Regions from separate parts of the Enterococcus malodoratus genome, predicted to be linked through region 3. Evidence: riboswitches for the same ligand, from Rfam matches in the RefSeq annotation. Region 3 holds a riboswitch; each other region holds the start of a gene.
The links. Region 3 has a riboswitch for thiamine pyrophosphate ahead of thiT (energy-coupled thiamine transporter ThiT). Riboswitches for the same ligand answer to the same signal wherever they lie in the genome.

Region 1 (8,280 bases), on a different contig from region 3:
CACCAGAGAAAGTGATTACTTTAGGAGGGGATTGCTCCATATCCCAGGCGCCTTTTGATTATTTACACGGAAGGTATCCTGAATCATTGGGTATCCTTTGGCTAGATGCCCACTCGGATATGTCAACGATCAAGGATAGTACGCGAGGCCACATGATGGTGTTAGGAAATTTGTTAGGACATGGAGCACCGCAGTTTGCGGAAAAAGTTCAACATCCATTCAAAGTCGAGCAGGTTATGCTGGCGGGACTCAAATACGAGGAGCTCCGCCCATGTGATCATCAAGTCGATGATTTAAAAATGAATTATCTAACACCGGCCGAACTTGCTGAAGATAGTCAATTACTTATCGAGTGGATCAATCAGAATCAGTTCAAACAGTTGGCGATTCATTTTGATTTGGATGTTTTATCACCGCAGGATTTTCGTTCGATCAATCCGGGCAAGCCCTACTTAGACCTAGAAAAATTCCCAGCGCCGATCGGAACGATGACACTGGATCAAATCGGACGAATCATTCAGGATGTTTCCGAAAAAACTGAGATTGTCGGATTTAGTATTGGCGAACATTTACCATGGGATGCGATAAATCTGCGGAGAACGTTGGAGAGTGTAGAAATATTTAGTGAATAGAAAAAAGTCAGCGAGTGCTGACTTTTTTTGTTCAACAATGATCATCATTATTCACAATCTCATATTTAATTCCGTCTGGATCATTGAAAAAAACGGCATAGTAGTTGGGACCATGCTGAGGGAAAATCTGTGGTTCATCCAAAATTTCAGCGCCGAGCTCAAGAACTTTTTGATAGATACGATCAACTTCGGTTATGGAGGAGGCTCTAAAGGCGATATGATGGATCGCTCCAGGTTTTCTTCGATGTACAGTGTCGTTTTCAAAAGGTTTCAGCGCGGAACAGATGCCGAAATCATAGGAGCCGTCGAGGTATTCGATGACATTCATATCCAATTCTGCTAAATAAACCTTGATTTTTTTCTTCAAATCAAAACCTAAAGCTTCCATCAGCCCATCGTAAAATGACTCAACTTCATTAATATCTCTCACTGTAACTTGCATATGATCGATCTTCATCGGTAATACCATTCCTAATCCGCCTTTCTAAAAAATCCTATTATATTTTCCAATAAGTCGTTCCATCTACGGTTCGACCCAAGATTCCATATTCGATGAGATAACGTCTGATCGTCACATAATCTGTGAACATTTCAGAAATGATCGCATTGATTTCCTTTTCTGTATAGTGCCTTTCAGGAACAAAATTTTCGGCCAATTTTTGAATCAGAATAATCCGTTTCTTTTCTTTTTTTGGAATTTGTGTGGCTCTTCCTTGTTCGTCAAGAAAAACATTGAAGACTTTTTCTCTTTCCTTTTTAGTGGATACAAATCGTTCATCGGAATCAATTAAAGAGTTCGCGGCAAAATTACTCTGTTCCTTTTCATCGATCGACTCTAGCAGGGCCAATAGAATTTTTGCCTGACGCTTCTTCTCCTTAAATTTAAAGCGGTGATTTCTTACAGCGGAAGTTGTGATGTTCAGCTGCTCCGCGATTTCTTGATCATCGATTCCTTTAGAAAACAAGTTCAAAAAGTTCTTTTGCGTATCGCTTAAACCCGTTTGATTTTTATCGAGGTTCAGCAGCGCGTTAAAGGAACCATCATGTTCATGTTTTAAATGATAGATTATCGCGCCTTCAGCCCGTGCCATCTGACTGTTTGAGCCATTGATTGGATACACGAAACGATCATCAAACGTTTGATCGCAATACAAACATTGAAAAAGAAAATCGCCTTTTTTTGAATAGCCCTTTTTAATCTCTTCAATCTTCAATTCATTTTCCATAATATCCCTCCTGAATAAATGCTAACATAATTATAAAACGTTTGCAAATACGATTGCGATATTGGTATTTGATTAAGCCGTTTTTTCTCTTTTTTCCTTGACCTTCACGCGGCGTCAACCTTTATGATGAAAGAGAAGGGGGAGATGACTATGAACGAATTTAAGGTAACGCTCGTTGATTCGTTGGCGTTTTATCAAAAATGTCTTCGCGAATCTGTCGACGAGAATGTGTTTCGTTATGAAATGATGCAGCCGCTGGAAGGAATGTGGCAGTATTTAAATGCACCGCTTTTTCCGAAAACACCAGGGGGATACGATGTGGTGATGGCGTCAGAAATGATGGGAATTTGGACACCGCGCAAAAGTATTGATTTGATTGAAACAAAAATTGAAGCATTAAGAAGAACCAATATCTTTTCCGAGTATCAGCAAGTGTTCAAAGAAAGTGCGCAACGTTTTAGTGAGATCGGCTATCAGATTCCAGTCGATGAGTTTATCGTGAACATTTTATTAGGTGATCCGGAAAACGGTGTATTGATGGCAAGTGAAGGGTATAGCGGATTTGGCGGGATACCGGGATATATTATGCTGCTAGTCGTCCCGAATGACTTTAATCAAACAAGATTGAAATCAGCCTTGGCTCATGAGTTCAATCATAATGTTCGTTTTACCTATGAACCCTTCAATCATGGAGATGTCAGCGTGGAGGATTATTTAGTTATTGAAGGGTTAGCCGAAGTTTTTGCGGAAGATTTATATGGAGTTGATCAGCGCGGGCCGTGGGTGCAGGAATACGATGCGGAAGAACTGGCATATACGATCGAAGTAATGAAAAATGGGCGTGAGGCCAGAGGATTTGATCAGGTATCGGCTTATATGTATGGCGATGAAGTCGCGAAGGAGCAGGGATATCAACCAGTCGGTCTTTCAAGAAATGCCGGCTATACGATCGGCTATCATTTGGTAAAAGCGTATCTTAAAAATACAGGCAAAACAATCGCAGAAGCAACTGTGACTCCTAGTAAAACAATCGTAAAAGAATCAAGAATATTTGATGAATAATCCGCGACCGGTTAAATAGCAGTCGTTTTTTATAAATAGGTATGCTATACTTTTATCAATTGAATGACACTAGGGGTGCTTTTGAAGCTGAGATTATACCCATTGAACCTGAAACAGTTAGGACTGGCGCAGGGAATGTGTAATGTTAAGAAATTTGTACCCGACCGCTTATTTGTGGCCGGGTTTTCTTATTGTCTGTCTATTTTAGGCATAGAGCCTCCTGCTCATTCTACTAAGAATCAAGGAGGTTTTTTATGTTGCATTAAAAAGTAGTTGTTTGTTTTTGATAGGTTTTAAGAAGGGAGAATAGGCATGACATTTACAGAATTGGCAAGAAAAGAAGCGGCATATTATTGGGAGGCGAGTTTTGAGCATCCCTTTGTTCAATCACTAGCGACGGGAGATTTAGCACCGGAGATTTTCCGCTATTATTTGCTGCAAGATCGTTATTACCTTGAACATTTTAGCAAGCTTTATAGCTATATCGCAGAACAGACGAAGGACGAAGAGGTTCAGGCACAATTGCGAGAAAATGCGGAACATCTTAAGTTAGGCGAGATGGCCATTCGGGAGGAATTCTTTTCAGAATTAGCGATTGACGAAAAAGAAATTCAGGAAACACCAATTGCGCCAACGGCTTATCACTATGTTTCTCATATGTATCGGCAACTGATCGACGGCACGGCAAATACGGCTTTTGCGGGAATGCTGCCGTGTGCGTGGCTTTATCAAGAGATTGGTGTTCGCCTAATTGAGTCGGGTTCACCGCACCCTCTGTATCGGCGATGGATCGAAACCTATGCTGGTGAAGACGCTGCTGAAGGGATCAAAAAGGAACGTGCTCTCTTAGATCGTTTATACGAGGAAAGTCCAAAAGAGGAGCAGCAAAAAATGATCGACGCTTTTGTGATCAGCAGTAAAATGGAATACGCATTTTGGGAAATGGCTGCGAAGTTAGAAAAATGGTAGATCGAAAAAGATCGTTCGAATAGGAACGGTCTTTTTTCTTTTTATAAAAAGTAATTGACAGAGAATGACGGTTCTATGATAGAATGCAAGTAATCACTTGCATTAATTAGGAGGCGTGTAAAATGATTTCGGGAGCTGAATTGGTTGTTAAGGCATTAGTAAATGAGAAGGTTGAAGTTTGTTTCGCATATCCAGGCGGACAGGCGATTGATTTGTTTGATGCACTTTATCAGCGGGAAGAATTTCGAGTAGTATTGCCAAGGCATGAGCAGGGACTGATCCATGCCGCTGATGGTTATGCCCGTTCAACAGGAAAAGTCGGCGTTTGTATGGTCACAAGTGGACCGGGGGCGACTAACTTAATCACAGGAATTGCGACAGCCGGGTATGATTCTTCACCTTTGGTTTGTATTACCGGACAGGTTTCGACACATCTGATTGGGAAGGACGCTTTTCAAGAGGTCGATATGGTTGGAATCAGCCGATCAATTGCCAAATATGCGGTTACTGTCAAAAAAAGAGTGGAACTGGGCACAATTCTGAAAAAGGCCTTTGTGATCGCACAATCAGGAAAACCGGGAGTCGTTGTGGTAGATATCCCTAAAAACGTTCAACAAGAGCTTGGTTCAGAAGAATATCCAGAAAAGGTCACGATTCGCGGCGGTCAGAAAATACAGGAAATCCCGACCAGTGAAATCAAATCTGTTGTTGAACTATTAAACAATGCAAAAAAGCCAGTCCTACTCGTTGGAGGCGGTGTGCATCGTGGAAAGGCCCACAAAGAATTAATGGATTTTGTTGAAAAAAGCGGAATCCCCGTTGTTACTACGATCATGGGAAAAGGTGCGCTGCCTAGTAACCATCCAAGTTACATTGGCAACGTAGGAATTCATGGAAGCTATGCCGCAAATCAAGCAATCATAAATAGTGATGTCCTCTTTGCTCTTGGCACGCGTTTGAACGACCGTGTGACAGGAAATCCAGCGAACTTCTGTCGTTCAGCTAAGCTGATTCATCTGGATATTGATCCTGCGATCATAGACAAAAACGTGGATGCTTCTATCAGAATGGTCGGCAATATAAAAACTGTTTTACCAAAGATCACCGAATCGCTGAATGTTAAGGATCACAATTGCTGGCTGCAAGAAGTAAAAAAAATGGACGGATCCGTTCCAGTTCACATGAAAGAAAAAGGATTGACACCAGAAATCATTATCAAGAAAATCAATCAACATTTTACAAACGCCATCGTTGTAACCGATGTAGGGCAGAATCAACTTTGGACGACGCAATTTCTTGAAGTGACTAAAGATAGACAATTATTGACTTCAGGCGGGTTAGGGACAATGGGATTCGGTTTTCCCGCTTCCATCGGAGCAAAATTAGGAAATCCAGGAATGGATGTTCTAACGATCACTGGCGATGGCGGATTTCAAATGAATCTGCAAGAACTTGCCACGACAATGCTGGAAAAAATTCCAATCATTGTTTGTATTTTCAACAATGGCTGCTTGGGCAATGTCAGACAATGGCAAGAGATGTTCTATGATAAACGCTATTCTTATACCATGCTAAAAAAGGAGACGTCACAGTATGTTCCTGATTTCGTTGCGTTAGCCCACAGTTATGGCGCTGAAGGTCATAGAATAACCAGAATAGAAGAAATTGATGGAGCCTTCAATCAAGCGAAAGCGGTCAAAGAAAAAACAGTGGTTTTGGAATTCATGCTGGAGACAGAGCAAAAAGTTCTGCCGATTGTTGCACCGGGTCAAAGTTTAAAGGAAATGATTATTTATGAGTAAAACTGAACAGAGATGGTTGAGTGTGTATGTTGAAAATGAAATAGGGGTATTGGCAAGGGTTTCTGGATTATTTTCAGGAAAATTGTATAATTTAAATAGTTTAACTGTCGGAGAAACAGAATCTGCGGATACCTCGCGCATGACGATTAGTCTCTACAGCGATGATCGAACCTTTGAACAGGTTAAACACCAGCTTCGTAATATGATTGAAGTGATTCAGGTGATCGATTATACAACTATCCCGATTCATGCCAAAGAAGTCATGTATCTAAAGCTTAATTATTCCGAAAAAATAAAAAAGAAACTGGCTTTAATACAAAAAGATCGCAGCTTTTCGATGATTGATCAATCTGACGAGGAACTCCTGATTGAGAGTATCGTTAGTGAGAAAGAAAATAATGAGTTGATCGACTGTATTCACGAGTTTGTCTCAAAGGAATTTGAAGTAATTCGCGGCGGGAGTGTGGCAATTTCTAGTCTTACAAAGGAGTAAAATAGTTGTATGAAAAATACTCGGACCAATATTATGGCCGCGACAAAGAAACTGATCGTGGAAAAAGGCTACAGCGATATGACGACGAAGGATATCGCAAAAGAAGCTAATGTCAATGAAGCCACGCTGTTTCGCCAATTTGGCAGTAAAAAAGAATTATTGCTGGCGACATTACGAGAAGCAGATTGGATTCCTTCAGCAAGCAGTGGTATTTCTGACCAGTTTCAATGGGATTTAGCGAAGGATCTGCGTGTAATTATGGCGGACTATTTTGAACAGGTAACACCAGAAATTGTTCGATTCTCATTAGGGCTTCGCGCACAGGATATTTATCAGGAAACAATGCCTTATGTGGACAAAATTCCAACGGCCTTTGTTCAACTGTTAGAAGATTATTTACGTGCGATGGAAGAAAGAGAAAAACTTCAGATCAGTGATGCCAAAGCGTCTGCTGAGGTTATTTTCTCCAGTATGATCGGTTTTGCCTTTTTACATGCTTACTCCAATAAGAAACAGTACCAAATAGAAGCAGAGCACTTTATTTCTCAGGCTGTTTCCCAATTTGTTGAAGGCTTAAATGAACAAAACGTTTGAATATCACTTCTCCGATCAATGGAAAAGCGTGTATTCAAACGTTTTTTTTGCCTTAATAAGTTAATCCAAAGAAATATTTTTTAAAAGAACACGAATTTTTTGTTTCAACAGTTTCGTCTTGGTTGGATTTTCGCCTGCTGTCGTTAGAGCGATACCGAAGTCTTTTTCTTTTATAAATGCCATATTAAAAAAATTGCTATTTTGTTGCTTCGTTGTATCATTCACCAGCTGCCGAGGAGTAGTTTCATTTAAAATAGCTCGATTCACCGCTTGATTATCTGTACAAATAAAAATAATTTGAAAACCAGCTGTATCGCCATATTGAAAGGACCGTTCTCGTAAAATGACAGAACCGTTCCTTTTAGCATTCAACAATGTCTCCGAAAATTTCGGCGCTATTACAGTTGGTTTTGCACCTGCCTCAATCAATCCGCAAACTTTTCGGGTGGCAATTTTTCCGCCGCCAATCACTAGGACCGAAAACTGCTTGATATCGATCAAAATGGGGTACATGTTTTCCCTCCTTTACCAATCAAGATCCAATCACCGATTGTCTCCATTCTGTTTTGAAAGTAGCATCAACGCTTTCTTTTGTTCAAATCGAAAATAGATAAAATGTGAGAGGATACCAAAGAATACTGGTCCTAAAAGCAATGTAGAAAAATTCAGGTAATTTCCTAATTTCAAAGGCTCGTAAATTTGAAAGGCAATTGCGACAAAGATACAAACACATACACTGATAGACAGGCTGTAGTTCAAATAGTTATTTTTGACAATTAACGAGGATGGTTGAATCACCCTCTTTTTAATAGAAAAGGGAAAACTGGCAGCAACAATAAAGTATGGGATTGCTCTTGAAACATTGGTCATATAAGTTAATTGATTAAACAATTCAGACAGAAAGGTATTGCTGAAAGAAAGCAGACCAATAAATAATGAGATGAGAATTGCTTGAATCCAAAGAGCATTTTCGGGCATTTGATTGCTATTTAGTGCCGAGAATTTTGGCCAAAATACTTTAGGCGTACTTTTGATTAAACTCTTTAATGGACCATAACTGATAGAACTAAGCAGACTGATATAGGCCAGTCCCATCGTCAAGGCAGTATAGCGAATAAAAATTTGTGATAATAGATAGGTATGTTTAGCAGATAGATTGAAACTAACGGCTAACGTTTTTGCCAACTGGTCCATGACACCGTACATTAAATTTCCGAGGTGAAGAGAAGTCGTATTTCGCAAGCCTTCAATATTATTCGCACAACTCCAAATGATGATACCGCTAACATATAATAATAACACGACAAACGAACTGATGATTACCGCTCGCGGAAATCTGGTTCGGCTTTTTTTTGTTTTGTCAGCAAGACTTGCAATAGTATCCAAACCACCAAAGGCAGTAATTGAAAAAATGAAAAAGGGCAGTTGAGACAATAATCGGTTGGAAGACTCTTGGAAAAAGCTTGGAATGGAGACACTGTGATGGATATTTATCCATACTT
Region 2 (8,280 bases), 200 kb from region 3:
AAACGACGATTAGCGCTATTAGAACAACTATATTATCGTCGTGATGGTTGGTCGAGCGATCAATTAATGAACAAACTGAATTGCTCATTACCAATTTTATTGAATGATATCGAATTGATTAATGAAGGCCATACGAAATTTCAAATTAAGAAGACAAAAGGTCTCTATCGTTTAGTTATTGATAAAAAAGTCAGTCTGGGAAATCTGTATGCCAATATTTTAACTACCAATCCTGAATTTCAAATCATTGAAGAACTATTGTATGAGGAATGCGAAAACATCACGGCATTGGCTAAAAAGCTGTATCTCAGTTCATCAAATACGCAACGCTATTTAAAGAAAATCGAAAAGACATTGACTCAAGCAGGGATGGAGTTGTGCTACCGTCCGTTGCGGGTGGAAGGTGACGAGGGAGAGATTCGCAATTTTTATTTTCGCTTTTATAGCGAACGGCAAAATGCCTTTGAGAGTACCTTGCCTAAATTGCCCGCCAAGCATTATCACATCATTGAACGATATGTGCAGGATTTGGTTAAAATCAATCAGATTCATGAAAAATATATCTTTCAAAAACGCTTAGTCTACAATTTCTATATTAGTATTTGGCGAATTAAAAATGGGCATAGGTATCCTAAACAAGAATTACGAACGGCAGGATTTCGATTGCCGATGGAATTATCTTTTAAGGCATTGAAGCAGGCTGTCAGAGAGGCGACAGACCTTGTTTTGACGCCGGAAATAGTACGTGATGGTCTATGGTTAATCTTTTCTGATTCTATCGTATTCAGTACGCCCCATCGGGAACTTGCAATGAAGGACAATGAAAAATACCAGCAATTATTTACCCGCCATTATGAACTAGTGGAAAAATATAATGAAATGCTGGGTTATCATTTGGATAGACAAAGTAAAATCAATTTGGCAACTGTCCTATCAAATGATTTCTACCTTTACAATCCACAAGGGAGTTATGTGTGCTTGTTGCGGCGTAATCGAACTGTTTTTTTGTCCGAGGTTTCAAAAGTTTATAACTGCGGGCTGGAAAAAGTGAAGGCTTTGGTACAGAGGTTTGTTGATAAATACGAAATGTATCAGGAAGAAGACTTTGTACGAAACTATACTTACTTATTGATCACGACAGAAGAACAGAGTATGAGATGGTTGGCTAGCCAGGAACCTTTGCTGAAGATTCTGCTGTTATCTGATTTAACACCAACAGAAGAAAGCTTTTTAGCAAAGCAAATTTCTGATACGATCTATGGGAATTTAATGATCGTCAATTTTGAAAAATTATCTGGCGGCACTTTCCAATTACATAATGAGTTGAGGCATTATGACTGCTTGATTACGACGGGTTCCGCAGAAGGACTGCCGGTGGACTATCCAGTAGTTGTAATCGATCCTTTTCTGACAAGACAAAGTACACGTTGGATTCAAGAAATGATCAATGAGCTTGAAAAAAATCGCAACTTTGTTTCTATGGTAGAATAGTAGCGAAAGAAGGTTGACGTATGACTAGCATGGAAAAAATCAATCAATTTCGTGATGAACGAAACTGGCGTCCGTTTCATAACGAAAAAGATCTTGCTTTATCGATTTGTTTGGAATCTGCAGAGCTGTTAGAACTTTTCCAGTGGAAGGATTCTGAAGAAGCGCGCACGCAAACGGAACGTTTAAAAGAAGAATTGGCCGATGTACTGATCTATTCTTATATGATGGCGGATAATTTGGATTTTGATATTGATGAGATCATTAGTGAAAAATTAAAGAAAAATGCGATTAAATATCCTGTGGAAGAAGTATAAAAATTTCAGGAGTAGTTAAATGTCCCTTTCTAGAGTAGATGATTTTGCTCTAGAAAGGGATGTTTTTGCTATTATTCATGCAATTCTAGCGGAAGACCATCCGGATCAAAGAAAAAAGTCATCCTCTCGCCTGTGAAATCATCGGTTCTCAAAGGCTCGCAGTCGATTCCGTGGCTGTTTAAATAAGCGATGGTGGCTTCGATATCCTCTGTTTTAAATGCCAAGTGGCGCAAACCGGCTGCTTCAGGAAAACTGGGACGCTTTGGCGGATTTTGTACAGCAAAGATTTCTAGTTCCGCATCGTTTAACTGTAAATCTAGTTTGTAGTCTTGACGTTCCGGACGGAAATTTTCGCGAATGATCGGCAAACCGAGTACAGTAACATAGAAGTGCTTCGCTTTTTGATAGTCAGAAACAATGATGGCGATATGATGGATCGCCGAAAAATCTGGTTTAGACATAAAAACATCCTCTCTATTTTCTCTAAGTATAAAGGATGTTTGAAAATTTTCTAACACAAAGAAGTGATCTAGCAAAATAATCCGTGTTTGTTTTCTCCGTATACGCTAGTTGAATTAAAAAAAGTATGTTATACTCCAAGCAATTGAAGAGAAACATTTGGGGTGCTGTTTAGCTGAGATTATACCCATTGAACCTGATGCAGTTAAGACTGTCGCAGGGAAATGTAGCTAGTTAACTAATCGTACCCGACCAGTTTATTTTGGTTGGGTTTTTCTGTCTTTTCAGACACTCTTTTTTGCCGATTTCATTTTAATCAGGTTATGGCGAAGTGATTTATTTTTGCAGCATGGATTAGTGAAAAGGTATGCGGATAAAGATCATTCAAATTTACGTTAGCTAATTTTGGATGTCTGTTGCGCATTTCTCTAATAAAGGGAGGGTATTTGTCGTGGAGAAAAATAAAATCCACAAATTAACATTACTGGCTTTAATGGTTGCGTTGGATGTTGTTCTGTCACCACTAATGCGAATCGAAGGGATGGCACCGATGTCCAGTGTCATGAATATTATCGCTGGAGTATTGTTGGGGCCAATCTATGGAACTGCGATGGCATTCGTTTGTGCTTTGATTCGGATGACGATGTTGGGCATTCCGCCGTTAGCTTTAACCGGTGCAGTATTTGGGGCATTTTTTGCGGGACTATTTTATCGTTTGGGAAAAAGGCTGGTCTGGTCGATGATAGGTGAAATTGTGGGCACAGGGATTATCGGCTCACTATTGTCGTATCCTGTGATGGTCTGGTTCACCGGGAGTCAAAGTGATTTGTATTGGTTGATTTACACCCCAAGATTTATCGGTGCGGCTTTGATTGGTTCGGCAATTGCCTTTGTCGTGTTGGTTAAGCTGCAGGAGACGACGATTTTTAAACGTTGGCAGCGCTTATTTTTGAGTGAGAGGATGTTTGGATGATCAAAACGAATTTTTCAAAAGTATTTCCGTTAGAGAATGCGCCATTAGTTCATTGTATAACGAATGAGGTGACTTGCGAAACACTGGCGAATGCCTTGCTGTATGTAGGCGCAAAGCCGATCATGGCCTCGGATACAAGAGAGTTCAAAGAGTTGTTTCAGCAGACAGACAGTTTGCTGTTGAATCTTGGTCATTTGTCGGAAGAACGGCAAAAAAGTTTGGTAGCCGCTAGTAAACTAGCCAAAAAACTACAAAAGCCTACAGTTATTGATCTCGTTGGATACGGTGTTAGCCAGGTTCGCGATCAGGTCGGACGCTGGCTAGTCGCAGAACGACCAACTGTGGTGAAGGGAAATATTTCTGAGTTGCGGAATTTTTGCGGATTGCCGAGCTATGCTCGAGGAGTAGACGGCAGTGTATTAGATCAAAGTGAGACAGCTATAGAAGAGCTATCAGAAGCAATGCAGAAATTAACAGCGACCTATCCAAATACGATTTTTTTAGCCACTGGCAGTCAAGATATTATCGTTGATCAAAAGCGTATTTGGTGTTTGAAGAACGGGGTGCCAGCATTAGATCGTTTTACTGGAACAGGCGATATCGTCGGAGCATTGATCGCGGCTCTGTTAGGGAATGGAGTGAGTGCGGCAGATGCAGCTGTTACGGCGGTCAGCTATTTTAATCTTTGCGGAGAGCAAGCAGGAGACCTGATTGGCTTGGCCGCATTCCGTCAGGAAACGTTGAACCAACTGTCGATTCTGATGGAAAAAAATTGGTGGACTGCGGTGAAGGGATGGGAAAAACAATGGACTTAACGTTATATCTTGTGACTGGACGTTATGATTTTAACGAGGCAGAATTTTTATCGGTGATTGATGCGGCTTGTAAAAATGGTGTGACACTTGTTCAATTACGAGAAAAAGAATTAGTGGCAGGAAAATTTTATGATTTGGCTTTACAGGTAAAAGCAATCACGGATCGGTATCAGATACCATTGATCATCAATGACCGAGTGGATATTTGTTTGGCAGTTGATGCGGCAGGTGTCCATATCGGAGATGATGAACTGCCGGTAGAGATCGTCCGAGCTATGATCGGCCCAGAAAAAATATTGGGCGTTTCAGCAAAGACCGTGGAACGAGGATTGGAAGCCGAAGAAGCGGGTGCAGATTATTTGGGTATCGGAGCAATTTTTTCAACGAAAACCAAGGATACTGCATTGACTTCGATTGAAACCTTGAAAGCTATCAATGAGGCTGTAAGGATTCCAAGTGTTGTGATCGGCGGGATTAAAGAAGACAATTTGATCGATTTTTGCGGAACGGGCATCGCAGGTGTTTCGATCGTTAGTGAGATCATGCGGGCGAAGGATGTCGGGGAAAAGGTTCGCCATTTAAAACAAAAAATCGAAGAAGTATTGGAGGAACAAAAATGATCAATGCAACACCTCAAGTCGTAACGATCGCCGGCTCTGATTCCGGCGGCGGAGCAGGAATCCAAGCAGATTTAAAAACCTTCCAAGCGCGAAAAGCTTTTGGCATGAGTATTATCGTGGCACTGACGTCGCAAAATACCTATGGCGTGCAAGATAGCATGGCGATTCCAAGTGCCTTTATTGAAGAGCAGTTTGATTCATTAGCAGCAGATTTTGCGATTGGAGCTGCAAAGACAGGGATGCTGGCAGACGTGGAACGGGTAGAAACAGTGGTTAAGAAGCTAAAAGAAGTCGACTTTGGCCCGCTAGTTGTTGACCCAGTAATGGTGGCAAAGGGCGGCCATCACTTGCTGCAAAGTGATGCCGTGAAAACCATCAATGAACAATTATTACCGTTAGCCACGATCGTTACACCGAATTTGCCAGAGGCAGAAGTGATCATTGGGCAGCGGATCGTTACAGACCAGGAAATGATTGATGCAGCCAAAAAATTACAGGTCTTAGGAACAAAAAATGTCGTCGTTAAAGGCGGACATAGCCAAAACGAAGAGGCAGCGGACTTTGTCTTATTGGCATCGGGAGAAAGTTTTTGGATGAGTGCTCCAAGAGTTGTTACAGCTAATACACATGGAACGGGTGATACTTTTTCGGCGTGTATAGCGGCTGAATTAGCCAAAGGGGTGGAATTAAAAGAGGCGATCATTATTGGAAAGAAATTTATCCAAGCAGCGATCAGCCAACCAATTTTCGTCGGTCATGGACATGGACCAACCAATCATTGGGCAAAAATGACAGATGATATCGTGATCAAATAAAAAAGAAGTTGGGCATGTAAAGCGAGTGCGAATAGTTAGATCAAAAATCTAACTATTCGCACTTCAATGTCTCAACTTCTTTTTAGTTTGCTTTCAAACAAATATCTTGTCCCTGTTCTTGTAAGTGGGAGACATGCTGCTCGCCCCAACTGCATAGACTATCTAAAATATCTGAAAGACTGCGGCCGTAGTCGCTTAATGAATATTCGACTTTCGGTGGGACTTGCTGATAGACTTTGCGATCAATGATATTGTCGTCTTCTAATTCCCGCAGCTGTTGTGTCAGCATTTTTTGGCTGATCCCTGTAATTCCGCGTTTCAAATCACTGGGACGCATTGGTCCATGACGAAGGTTACAAAGAATAATGGGTTTCCATTTTCCGCCGATAACATCCATTGTTGCTTCGACACCAATCATATATGCACGATTCTCCAAAAAAATTCCTCCTAAAAACATTGATATGATCCAAAAGTTACTAAAAGGTACCTATAGTACAAAAAAGTGGGTACTTATCAAAAGGTCATCAACAGTATATAGTATCTTCTCGTAGGTTACAAATACTTTTTTTGGAGGAACAACATGGAAAAGAAAATATCACCAAACTTAACTTTACTAGCTCTCGCAATCAACGCCTTTGCGATTGGGTCGACTGAATTTATCAGTGTTGGACTTTTACCGATGATCGTCAAAAGCTTCAACGTTACATTGGCTCAAGCGGGCTTGACTGTTTCTTTATATGCGTTAGGAGTTACGATCGGCGCGCCATTGCTGACTGTTTTAACAGGAAAATGGAATCGTCGAAATTTGATGCTTGGTATCATGGCATTGTTCATTGGTGGAAATTTGCTGGCAGCTTTTGCACCAACCTTTATGATTTTATTACTGGGTCGTATTTTAGCAGCGTTGGCTCATGGAATCTTTATGTCGGTATCAACGGTTATCGCAGCTGATGTCGTAGAACCTTCACGACGTGCAAGTGCGATCGCCATCATGTTTACTGGTTTAACTGTAGCGACAGTGACGGGTGTGCCGCTGGGAACATTTATTGGTCAGCAAACATCTTGGAACATGTCCTTCATTTTTATCGCTGTCGTTGGATTACTAGGTCTGATTGCCAGCAGTTTCTTGGTTCCTCGTCATTTGCCAATTCCTGGTAAGGTTGACTTGAAGGGTTTTGCTCGGATATTTACCAATAAGCCATTAGTGATGTCTTTCTTGATCACTGCTTTTGGGTATGGCGGAACATTCGCGGCTTACACTTATCTATCCCCGATTTTAGAGGGCTTTGGTTTTTCAGCCAGCGCAGTTGTGATTATTTTGATCGTTTACGGTGTGATGGTGGCCATTGGTAATACTGTTGGAGGACATTTCGCTAATGAAAAACCACTGGCTTCGTTGATTAAAATGTTTGGTCTATTGATGGCAGCGCTCGTGTTCTTATTTGCGACGATTTTGATTGGAAATACTATTTTGGGATTGATAGCGGCAATGCTCTTAGGGTTGTTCGCCTTCATGAATGTACCTGGGCTGCAATTGTATGTCGTGCAATTGGCGGAAAAATATGTGCCGCAAGATATTACGTTGGCTTCTGCACTCAATATTGCAGCATTTAATATTGGTATTACTTTAGGATCAACTGTTGGCGCTCAAGTAACTGGAAAAATGGGGATTGCCTACACACCAATTTTTGGTGCAGTAATTGTTTTATTGGCGATCGTCTTAGTCATGCAAGTGAAGAAAAGTGAAGCAACTATTTCATTGAATGATGTTGCTGAATGTGAAAAATAGAAAAATTTAGACAAGCAAAAGCCGTGACCACAAAAGTCACGGCTTTTTACTTTATTTATACGTCTTGGCAAGGATATCTTTAAAAACTAGAAAAGCATCTTGATCGTTGTATCCATAGTCTTTTTTTAAACGCAGCAGCATGTCGGTTATTTTTGGGACATAATCATCGATACGCACCACTTTTTGATAAGTTGCTAAAACTGGATATTTTTCTGACCAGACCGATGTCCAATCGATTTCCTGCTGTTTTTCTTCACTAGTCTTCGCGATAACTTCCTTTATATCGTTTAGATCGGGATCAAATTCGATCAAATCATCTAAAGATATTTTGTACAGGGTCGCCAACCTTTTTGACTGGTTGATATCGGGTAGTGTTTCGTCGAGTTCCCATTTTGAAATAGTCTGTCTGCTTACACCAAGTTTTTCCGCCACATCTTCTTGCGATAGGCCTTGTTTCTTTCGAGCATTGAAAAAGTTAGTTCCTAGTGTCATTCTCGCTACCTCCAAACTTACTATAGTTTCAGTTTATCAGGATGGGCTGTGAAAACCAGCGACGAAGCTATGAATTTTTGCCCTTTTTCTTAACATTAACCCAATTTAGGCTCTTTGCGGAAATGAATCAGACTAGCGATAAATACTGCTACAAGTAGAGCCAGTAGAACAAGCAGCGAAATCTGTGAGCCGTTAACAGTAGCCGCGATAAAATCAGACTGCGATTGCTGTGCCAAGTTGATGATCGTAGCAACGATCGCTGTGGCAATTGCGCCAGAGAATTGTTGTAGAGTATTGAACAGGGTGTTGCCGTCCCCGTATTCCTCCTCTGAAAGCAAGTTCATACCAGTAGTCATTAAATTGCTGTAGGCAAAGCCGATGCCGATCATATAAAAGACATGTCCAGCGACAAATCCAAGCAAAATCGGTGAGCGTAATAACAAGGTTAAGACAATCCAGCCAATGGTTGCGAAGCTCAATCCAAGCAGAATCGGTTTTTTTGAACCGAATGT
Region 3 (8,280 bases):
AAAATCGTTTCAATAAATTCCTGCGGTGTATACACTTGTACTGGTGAGACATTTACCCAGTAGGCAAAAAATTCCAAAAAGGCTAGGCTGAGCATTTCTGTCGGTACGTGTGTTCCAAAAAACTTTTGCAATTCGGGATACAACGCTTCTTTTTTGAGAATGATCTCTGTTTTTGCATAGCGTAAGAAATCTTTTGTGATCATTTCAAAATTGGAGTGGCAACTGAAAAAGTAGCGATAGCCTTGAAGTTCATCAAATGCCCGTTTTGTCTCTAAGTAGCCTAGATCGATATTTTCTGATGAGCGAGCACTTTGAAACAGCAGCAAATCACCCAATCCCCAAGGACTCGCCAACGCTAATTCAGCAACATTATCTGGTAAGCGATATTTTTTATCCAAACCAGGACCATGAACATCTACCACGATCAGTTCGGTGATCGGTTTTTGCAAGGCGATATCGACCGGCAAATTGTTGCGGTAGCCGCCATCTACATAATAATCATCCTTAATTTTTGCCATCGCCATCATTGGGAAAAAAGCAGCAGAGGCTAACAGCCAATCGATAATTTCTTCTGCCGGACATTCATTGAGTGAGACAATCACTTCTTGGAAAGCTGGCACTTTCGTCGTGACAACGTAAAACGGACAGCCTGTTTGAATTTTTGGTTCATCTAAACGTTCTTCTAATAACCCTCTAAGCGGCTCTGAAGAGACACCCCGTTGCTGCAAAGAGACTTTAATAAACGTACGCAGTTGATCCACTTGAGCTGAAAAATCCAGCTCTTCCACTTCTTTGAAGGTGATATCCAAGACTTTATCGGTCTCGATTTCTTCCCACAATGCCAAGGCTTGATTGTAATCACCTTGTGCGATCAACGCACCATTTAACCCGCCAACCGAGGTTCCTGTGATCACCTCGAATTGAATGTTTTTCTCCAATAAAGCCTTCCAAACACCAATTTGATAAGCACCTCGGGCACCGCCGCCGCCTAAGACCAAACCTGTGTGGTAAACCAATTCTTTTTGCCAAAGTCCATCTAAGAGTTGATAACCTTGGTCAATTAACCATTGCTGCAAAATCAAATTAGCCTCAAGTTTCAAATATAATGCTCGTTTGAATTTTTGACGAGCAGCATTTTCTAACAATAAAAAGGCTGTCTGCCAGCCAAGATTCAGTGAGATCAGCAAATTATTAATTTGCCATGTATTATCCTTATCTATTTTATCTACTAACAGCCATTGGGATTTACGTTGCAGCCAAAATCCTTCTCCACGCTTAACCGCCGCTAAAAACTCTGAGCGAGCCTGTCCATGAGATGGATAGAAAGGAAACAGCAACTGTGTCTGTTGAAATTTTTTCCAAGACGCCAGCAAATCCGAGACAAAAATTCTTTTTAACTCCATCGCTTCCTCCCTTGATTTGTCCTCTATCAAATAAATTCAGCATGTTTGTTCCAGTATAGCAGAAATTTTCCCGCAACAAAAAACTCCAAGGCAGGCCTTGAAGTTTTTTGAGTAAAAGCAGGGCAGAAATGACTCGCCTCTGTCACCGCTAAAATTAATATGTTCGCTGTTCCATTTCAAAAGCCTTGCGCATCGTGTCTGTCGCGTTGTTGACAGAGGTCATAGCAACTAAATCCCCTTGCACGATGATCCGCGTCACACCTTCGATCTCGCCGCAAGTGATCAGAGTGACTTGCTGTTTGTCCGGATGGACATCTAAATACTTCACTTCTGTCGGTTGAACCCGAACCTTTAGCGTTGTTTTGTACGTATAGATATTATGCAGATCGGTCAGATAGATCAAATCACCTTCTTTTACCCCTTCAAGCGGAGTAAACAAAAGTCCTGGACGATCGGCACGATGACTTGCCAGAGCATAATTGCCTTCACCCATTTTTTGATCTGGCGCCAAAGTGCCCGCACCATATAGAAGAACCTCATTAGATAGTCCTTTAAAAATCGGTAAATTTACTTCTACAGACGGAATCGCGATCCCGCCAATCACAGGTAAGCGTTTATTGTCTAACTGTGCTTGTAAAACTGCTTCCGTACTAGCCGGCTGTACCGCATCAAAATCAAAAGATGCGTCTTTTTGCAGATTTTTATCGATCTCCGTGCGATCCATTTTCGCGACGGCATAACGATCACCATTATACTGCATCAAAAAATATTTGATTTGATTGTTAAAAATCAAAGCTAACCCTACTAATAGTAATAAGAAAAGAAAAATATTTATCAGCCAATTTCTTTTTTTCTTCATCCCAAACCTCCTGCGCTCTCGCATCAATCATATCATACTCTTTTCTATTAAGTGACACTACATTCACTTAATAGAAAAAAATTAAAAAAAGAAATAAATGCATTAAGAAGTCGTTATTTATTAAAATGATTTTAAATGTTAAAAAGGGCCTTCAATGTTGCAGTTTTTAAGGCATTTGTAATCTAATTTTAAAATAAAAGATACGAGCTTTTTTTTTATTATTGAGTTAAAATGATTGTGACGACTATTAGAAAGGGTGAAAATTTGTGCCAGATACGTTATTTGCATATATCGATTCCACAAGTAATGCGGTACTCTCAAAAGGTTTTTCACCCAACGATTTTGTTGACGGAATTGTCCATCACCCTAAACATTTGTTATTGCTAGACCCTGTCGCAGAAGCTGGAGAATATGAACCGCATACCGGCTTAAAGGTCGTAAATAGTCCTGAACAAGTCCAACAATTTTTTAACAACAAAGTCTTCACTCAGTCAAAAGGAACGAAGTGGATCGACTTTAATGATCTCGCGATGTTGAAAGAGTTAACACCATTAGAAATATCAGAATTGCTTTATTTTGGGCATATGCGGACGCATCTGCATTCTCCCTTTTTCTATAAATTACAAAACAACTTTGTATATTTCAATTTAGGCAATGAAACTATGCGTGTTTATTATCGCTACTTGGATGAATTTTACCGCATCCTTGCCAGCAAGTTGACTCGCATCGTTCTGGAAAAAGTCAATGATCGCCGCTCGTTTTTCCGTAAAGGTTCTTCCGTTGCACCGCTTGACGGCGAACTGTTGAAGGAATTATATCCGATCTTGCAAGAGGGTGCAATCTTTTGCCTCGACCAGTCTGAACTAAAAAATAAAATCTACCACATCCCCATCTTTTTATCGGATGAAAAGGGATGGCGGCGCAGTCCGAAAAACTATAAGAAGGAACAACAGATCGCAGAGATCACTTACGACACATCCAAACAGCTTTGGTCTTTGGATGTGGAGAATGATGACCCTGTCTTCTCATTCCGTTAAAAAAAGCATTTGTCCCGTTTGGGACAAATGCTTTTTCTTTATTGGTGACTTCGTTTTTGAATTAGATTACCGTCCTTCGGCAAATACAATTGTGGTACCTTTTCAGCTACCAATACGGCGACAATCGCTGTCACAATTGCTGTTGCCAAACCGCTGGCACCGTTCATCACAAATGAAAAGATCCAAGGATTCATGCCCCACAATGCATAACTGCCCCAAAAAACGACACCGGCGATAAAATGCCAAAAGAATTTGGCGCCCGTTCCAACGAAGGTCCCATAGACGATATTTTTTCGTGCGGCCTGCATGTCGTCGGCAAGTATTGCTTGCTGAACTTTTTTGGCATATACTCCGGCAAATCCAGCAAAGGTAAATGCGATCGGGTATTCAATTAATACTTGAATGACACTCAAAAAATAAACATCCCCCGCTGGAAAATGCAAGATTCCCCAGATAAAGGCCGATAGCAACGCTGGTTTTACTCCACGCCGCAATGCGAATAGGACCATCGGGATCATTCCTAATGATACCGTAAAGCTGCTGCCGATCGTTGTTGGGATCAATGAAAGCATGAAAGCCAATGCTGCCACGATTGTCCCTTCGATCATGATTCTTGTTTTGTTGGTTTTACTCATAAAAAAACTCCTCCTTTTGAACATACAGTCCACAAAGGAGAAGTAACTATCATTACTTCATCACAATTCCTACGCTCGAATAACCGAAACAGGTACTAGGGTTTAGAGTAATCTCAATCTCAGCCCGAGGGCTCCCCTTTGCGAAAGTATTATTCTATTTTTAGTACATTCAGAGTATACCAGATGTCTGATCACTCGTAAATGTATAAAGTACTTTTATCGTGAGATACTTTCCTGATCACCGCTTGGCGATAAGGTCGTCACCTTTTTGATCCGATCAATTGTCAACATGACCAGTTGATTCTCTTGGGTCCGAATAACGATAGAATCATTGGTCACTACTTTAGGCAGCCACCCTGAGATCGTTTGAAATTTTTCTTCATCTTTTTCGTCTTGCACTTGAATGACTACTAAACTATTTTGCAGAGCCGCCATCTTCAGTTTGAGAAAAATGTTCTCGTTAGCTTGCTCTTGGGCACGTTTTTCAGCAGAATCATTCAAAAAATCCGAGATGAAACGATACGATGAATTCGAAAACAGCTTAATTAAATTCTTTTTAGGCTTCTCGTTTTTAGTCATTCAGCTTCCTCCTATCAAGAGCATGGTTGCGTAGTTTGATTTTACTTAAATTTCTGGGAAAAAACAAGGAATCTAGTCCTTTTCCAGAAAAGTTAACCATTCGTTTAAACCTTTTTGAATTAAATCGTAGGTTTCTTCAAAATTACCGGTATACCATGGATCAGGGATGCTTTCTCCCGTATGACCGGGAACAAGGTCTAAGTACAAATAGATTTTGTTCTCAGTGCCATCTGGGGCTATCGCTTGAAGATCGCTGACATTTTCTTGATCCATCCCGATGATAAAATCGGCATTATAAAAATCTTCGGTGGTCACTTGCCGGGCACGCATTCCTTTGGTCGAAATGTGATGCTGCGATAGCAGTTTCTGTGTTCCGCGATGGGGTGGATTTCCAACCTCCCAACGACTCGTGGCCGCTGAATCAACTTGGAAATTATCATCCTGCCGCTTTTGGAAGGCATCCCGAAAAACCGCTTCGGCCATCGGTGAACGGCAAATATTTCCCATACAAACAAATAGAATCTTTTTCATGTCATTCCTCCTGTGCTATAGTCAATTTATCGAAATGAAACGAGGGATCGTAAATGAGTAGAATTTATCTTTCCGCCAAACTGCCTGAGCTTGGCACAAAATTATTAAAAGAAGCAGCGCTTGAATATAAGGTCTATGAAGGCGACGGGTTGATTTCGAAAGAAGAATTGATCGAAAACGTCGCTGATTGTGAAGTTTTAATTTGTCCGCTTTCAACCCAAGTCGATCGTGATGTCATCGATGCCGCACCAAAATTGAAACTGATCGCGAACTTCGGAGCAGGCTTCAACAATATCGATAGCGCTTATGCAAAAGAGCGGAAAATCTATGTAACAAATACACCCATAGTCTCTACCAATGCGACAGCGGAATTGACCGCTGGTTTGATCATCGCCTTATCTCGCCGCATCGTTGAAGGGGATCATTTGATGCACGGCAAAGGCTTTGACGGATGGGCTCCATTATTTTTCTTAGGTCATGAACTGAAAGATAAAACTTTGGGAATTATCGGCATGGGAAAGATCGGTCAAGCCTTGGCGCAAATGATGAACGCCTTTGGCATGAAGATCATTTACAACCAGCGTCACCCATTAACTTCTGAACTAGAAGAAAAATTACAGGCAACCTATTATTCACAGGCTGAAGTGATCCAACAAGCAGATATCTTAACGTTGCACGCGCCGTTAACCGAGGACACCCATCATTTATTGACCAGCGATGCGTTTAAACAAATGAAAGACAGTGCCCTTTTGATCAATGCCGCACGCGGACCTCTAATCAATGAGAGTGATCTGCTTCAAGCCTTAAAAAACCAGCAGCTTACCGGTGCCGCTTTGGACGTCTATGAGTTCGAACCCAAGGTTACTGAAGGGTTGAAAGAGCTGCCGAACGTCATCTTGACTCCGCATATCGGTAATGCCAGTGTAGAAGCACGCGACCAAATGGCCGCAATCGTTGTGAAAAATGCGATTGCCTTAATCAATCAACAACCAATCAAATATATCGTAAATGGACTGGACTGAGCTTAACGCTCGTTCCAGTCTTTTTCATATAAGCGATAAGCAAAAAACTCGATGTCCTTAGCAAAACGAAATAATTGTGCCGCAATTGTAATTGGCGGTTGATCCGCTCCGGCTAGTAACCAGTCGATCAAAATTCCGCCGCAGCCATGGGCCAAGAAGCGGGCATAAAATTCCTTGTCAGTTTGCGAGAGCTCACCTTCTTGATCAACCTCATCAAATAGGCGTACAAATAGGCGTTTCGCCAGTTCATTAAACTCTTTCGTTAATACTTTGGGGATCGCCGTCACCGTATTCAAATAGAATTGATGACAGATCTGCATTTCCTTTAACATCTTCAGAACAGATTCTTCCCAATTCGTCAACGCCAGCTCGTCTGAAACCAAATATTGCAGGCCCCGGCGATAATAGGCGTAGTGGAGCAGATCATTTTTGTCCTTAAAGTGATAATAAAATGTCTGGCGGTTCAAGCAGGCCTTTTGACTGATATCTTGAACAGTGATTTTGTCATAATTTTTTTCTTGGCACAACGCGACTAACGCTTTGACAATTGTTTCTTTGGTCGCTTTTCCTTCCGCCATTTTTTCACCTTCTATGCTTGATAAGGGTAGTTGAAGTGTTCATAAGCCAACGGTGTCGCCATGCGCCCCCGTGGTGTCCGTTTAATAAAACCTTTTTGGATCAAGTAGGGTTCGTACATATCTTCTACGGTTTCACGTTCCTCACCGATGTTGACTGCTAATGTACTTAAGCCGATCGGTCCGCCGTGATACAGTTCGATCATTGTCTTCAATAATTTTTGGTCAATATAATCCAATCCCGCTGCGTCTACTTGCAGCAGTCCTAAAGCCTGATCTGCGACTTTCCGATCAATCACGCCATCTGACTGAACTTGAGCGAAATCACGAATTCGTTTCAACAAGCGATTGGCGATCCGCGGTGTGCCTCGCGAGCGGCGTGCGATCTCGACAGCGCCCTCCTCCACGATCTCCGTTTGGAAAATATCTGCTGAGCGTAAAACGATCTCTCGTAAATCCGTCTCTTCATAATATTCCATATGCGAAATAATCCCGAAGCGATCCCGTAATGGTGCCGACAGCATCCCAGCTCGCGTCGTGGCTCCAATCAACGTGAACGGCGGCAGCGGAAAATGAACCGGATGTGCCGTTGGTCCTTGTCCCACCATGATATCCACGTAATAATCTTCCATCGCTGAATACAGGGTCTCTTCCGCCACGCGCGGCAAACGATGAATCTCATCAATAAATAGAACATCGCCTGGCTCTAACTCATTCAAAATCGCGACTAGATCGCCAGGACGTTCGATGGCCGGTCCGCTGGTAGAACGAATTTGAACATCCATTTCATTCGCGATCACCATCGCCATCGTTGTTTTCCCTAAACCGGGCGGTCCATAAAGCAGGACATGGTCCAAAGCTTCCTGCCGATTTTTCGCTGCTTCGATATAGATCGTCAATTCCTGTTTGACTTTGTCTTGTCCGATATATTGTGCAAGATAGCGAGGACGTAATGTTTTTTCTAAACTTTTATCACTCTCATCTACATCGGGTGAAAGTAAACGTTCTTCATCCATTTAATCCGTCCTCCTACTTCTTCATCATTAGTTTCAAGGCAGCACGTAAGTAATCGTCGGTATTTTGCAGAGTTTCTTTCTCCAGCACTTTTTCGACTTTTTTGATTTCTTTCGGACTGTAGCCCAATGCCTGCAAGGCTTCCATCGCTTCGGCCAGAGCTGTATCATCATTGCCTTCATAGAACAAGGACATTGGATCTTCCACTAATTCGGTCAGCTTGCCTTTTAGGTCTAAGACCATTTGCTGCGCGGTTTTTTTGCCGACGCCCGGGAATTTCGTCAAATAAGTTACATCGCCGGCTTCGATCGCTTGGATCAAGCCTTGATGGTCCTCATTTGCCATAATTGCCAATCCGCTTTTTGGTCCGATACCAGAGACAGAAAGCAGACGTAAAAATAGTTCTTTTTCCGCCAGAGTCTCAAAACCGTATAATAAATGAGCATCTTCGCGAATGATCTGCTGTACATAGATCGTCACGGACTGCTCCATTTTGCTGCTGTAACGATAGGGATTCCCTAACGCGATTTGATAGCCGATACCATTCACATCCAGCACCACATAGCTAGGGCTGATAAAGGTCAAACGACCTGTAATATATTCGTACATGATTGATCCTTTCTTG

Region 1: another riboswitch for thiamine pyrophosphate. It lies ahead of tenA (thiaminase II); the one in region 3 lies ahead of thiT (energy-coupled thiamine transporter ThiT).
Region 2: another riboswitch for thiamine pyrophosphate. It lies ahead of thiW (energy coupling factor transporter S component ThiW); the one in region 3 lies ahead of thiT (energy-coupled thiamine transporter ThiT).

Annotation. Positions count from the first base shown of each region.
Region 1 is NZ_JAQDPG010000002.1:17,871-26,150, forward strand. It holds gene PGP85_RS03400 (arginase family protein) at 1-632, shown strand, start outside; gene PGP85_RS03405 (VOC family protein) at 664-1,101, opposite strand; gene PGP85_RS03410 (DUF2087 domain-containing protein) at 1,130-1,858, opposite strand; gene PGP85_RS03415 (DUF2268 domain-containing protein) at 2,009-2,920, shown strand; TPP riboswitch at 2,982-3,073, shown strand; gene tenA (thiaminase II) at 3,233-3,889, shown strand; gene ilvB (biosynthetic-type acetolactate synthase large subunit) at 4,012-5,691, shown strand; gene ilvN (acetolactate synthase small subunit) at 5,684-6,184, shown strand; gene PGP85_RS03435 (TetR/AcrR family transcriptional regulator) at 6,194-6,778, shown strand; gene PGP85_RS03440 (precorrin-2 dehydrogenase/sirohydrochlorin ferrochelatase family protein) at 6,839-7,291, opposite strand; gene PGP85_RS03445 (amino acid permease) at 7,322-8,280, opposite strand, start outside.
Region 2 is NZ_JAQDPG010000006.1:234,663-242,942, reverse strand. It holds gene PGP85_RS11945 (helix-turn-helix domain-containing protein) at 1-1,491, shown strand, start outside; gene PGP85_RS11940 (nucleotide pyrophosphohydrolase) at 1,512-1,805, shown strand; gene gloA2 (SMU1112c/YaeR family gloxylase I-like metalloprotein) at 1,877-2,266, opposite strand; TPP riboswitch at 2,415-2,504, shown strand; gene thiW (energy coupling factor transporter S component ThiW) at 2,716-3,237, shown strand; gene PGP85_RS11925 (hydroxyethylthiazole kinase) at 3,234-4,052, shown strand; gene thiE (thiamine phosphate synthase) at 4,043-4,672, shown strand; gene thiD (bifunctional hydroxymethylpyrimidine kinase/phosphomethylpyrimidine kinase) at 4,669-5,487, shown strand; gene PGP85_RS11910 (winged helix-turn-helix transcriptional regulator) at 5,570-5,923, opposite strand; gene PGP85_RS11905 (MFS transporter) at 6,068-7,276, shown strand; gene PGP85_RS11900 (helix-turn-helix domain-containing protein) at 7,328-7,768, opposite strand; gene PGP85_RS11895 (MFS transporter) at 7,864-8,280, opposite strand, start outside.
Region 3 is NZ_JAQDPG010000006.1:37,279-45,558, forward strand. It holds gene PGP85_RS10880 (patatin-like phospholipase family protein) at 1-1,403, opposite strand, end outside; gene PGP85_RS10885 (class A sortase) at 1,558-2,262, opposite strand; gene PGP85_RS10890 (hypothetical protein) at 2,529-3,299, shown strand; gene thiT (energy-coupled thiamine transporter ThiT) at 3,338-3,934, opposite strand; TPP riboswitch at 3,984-4,082, opposite strand; gene PGP85_RS10900 (hypothetical protein) at 4,151-4,513, opposite strand; gene PGP85_RS10905 (low molecular weight protein-tyrosine-phosphatase) at 4,586-5,044, opposite strand; gene PGP85_RS10910 (2-hydroxyacid dehydrogenase family protein) at 5,098-6,066, shown strand; gene PGP85_RS10915 (TetR/AcrR family transcriptional regulator C-terminal domain-containing protein) at 6,069-6,644, opposite strand; gene ruvB (Holliday junction branch migration DNA helicase RuvB) at 6,656-7,657, opposite strand; gene ruvA (Holliday junction branch migration protein RuvA) at 7,671-8,264, opposite strand.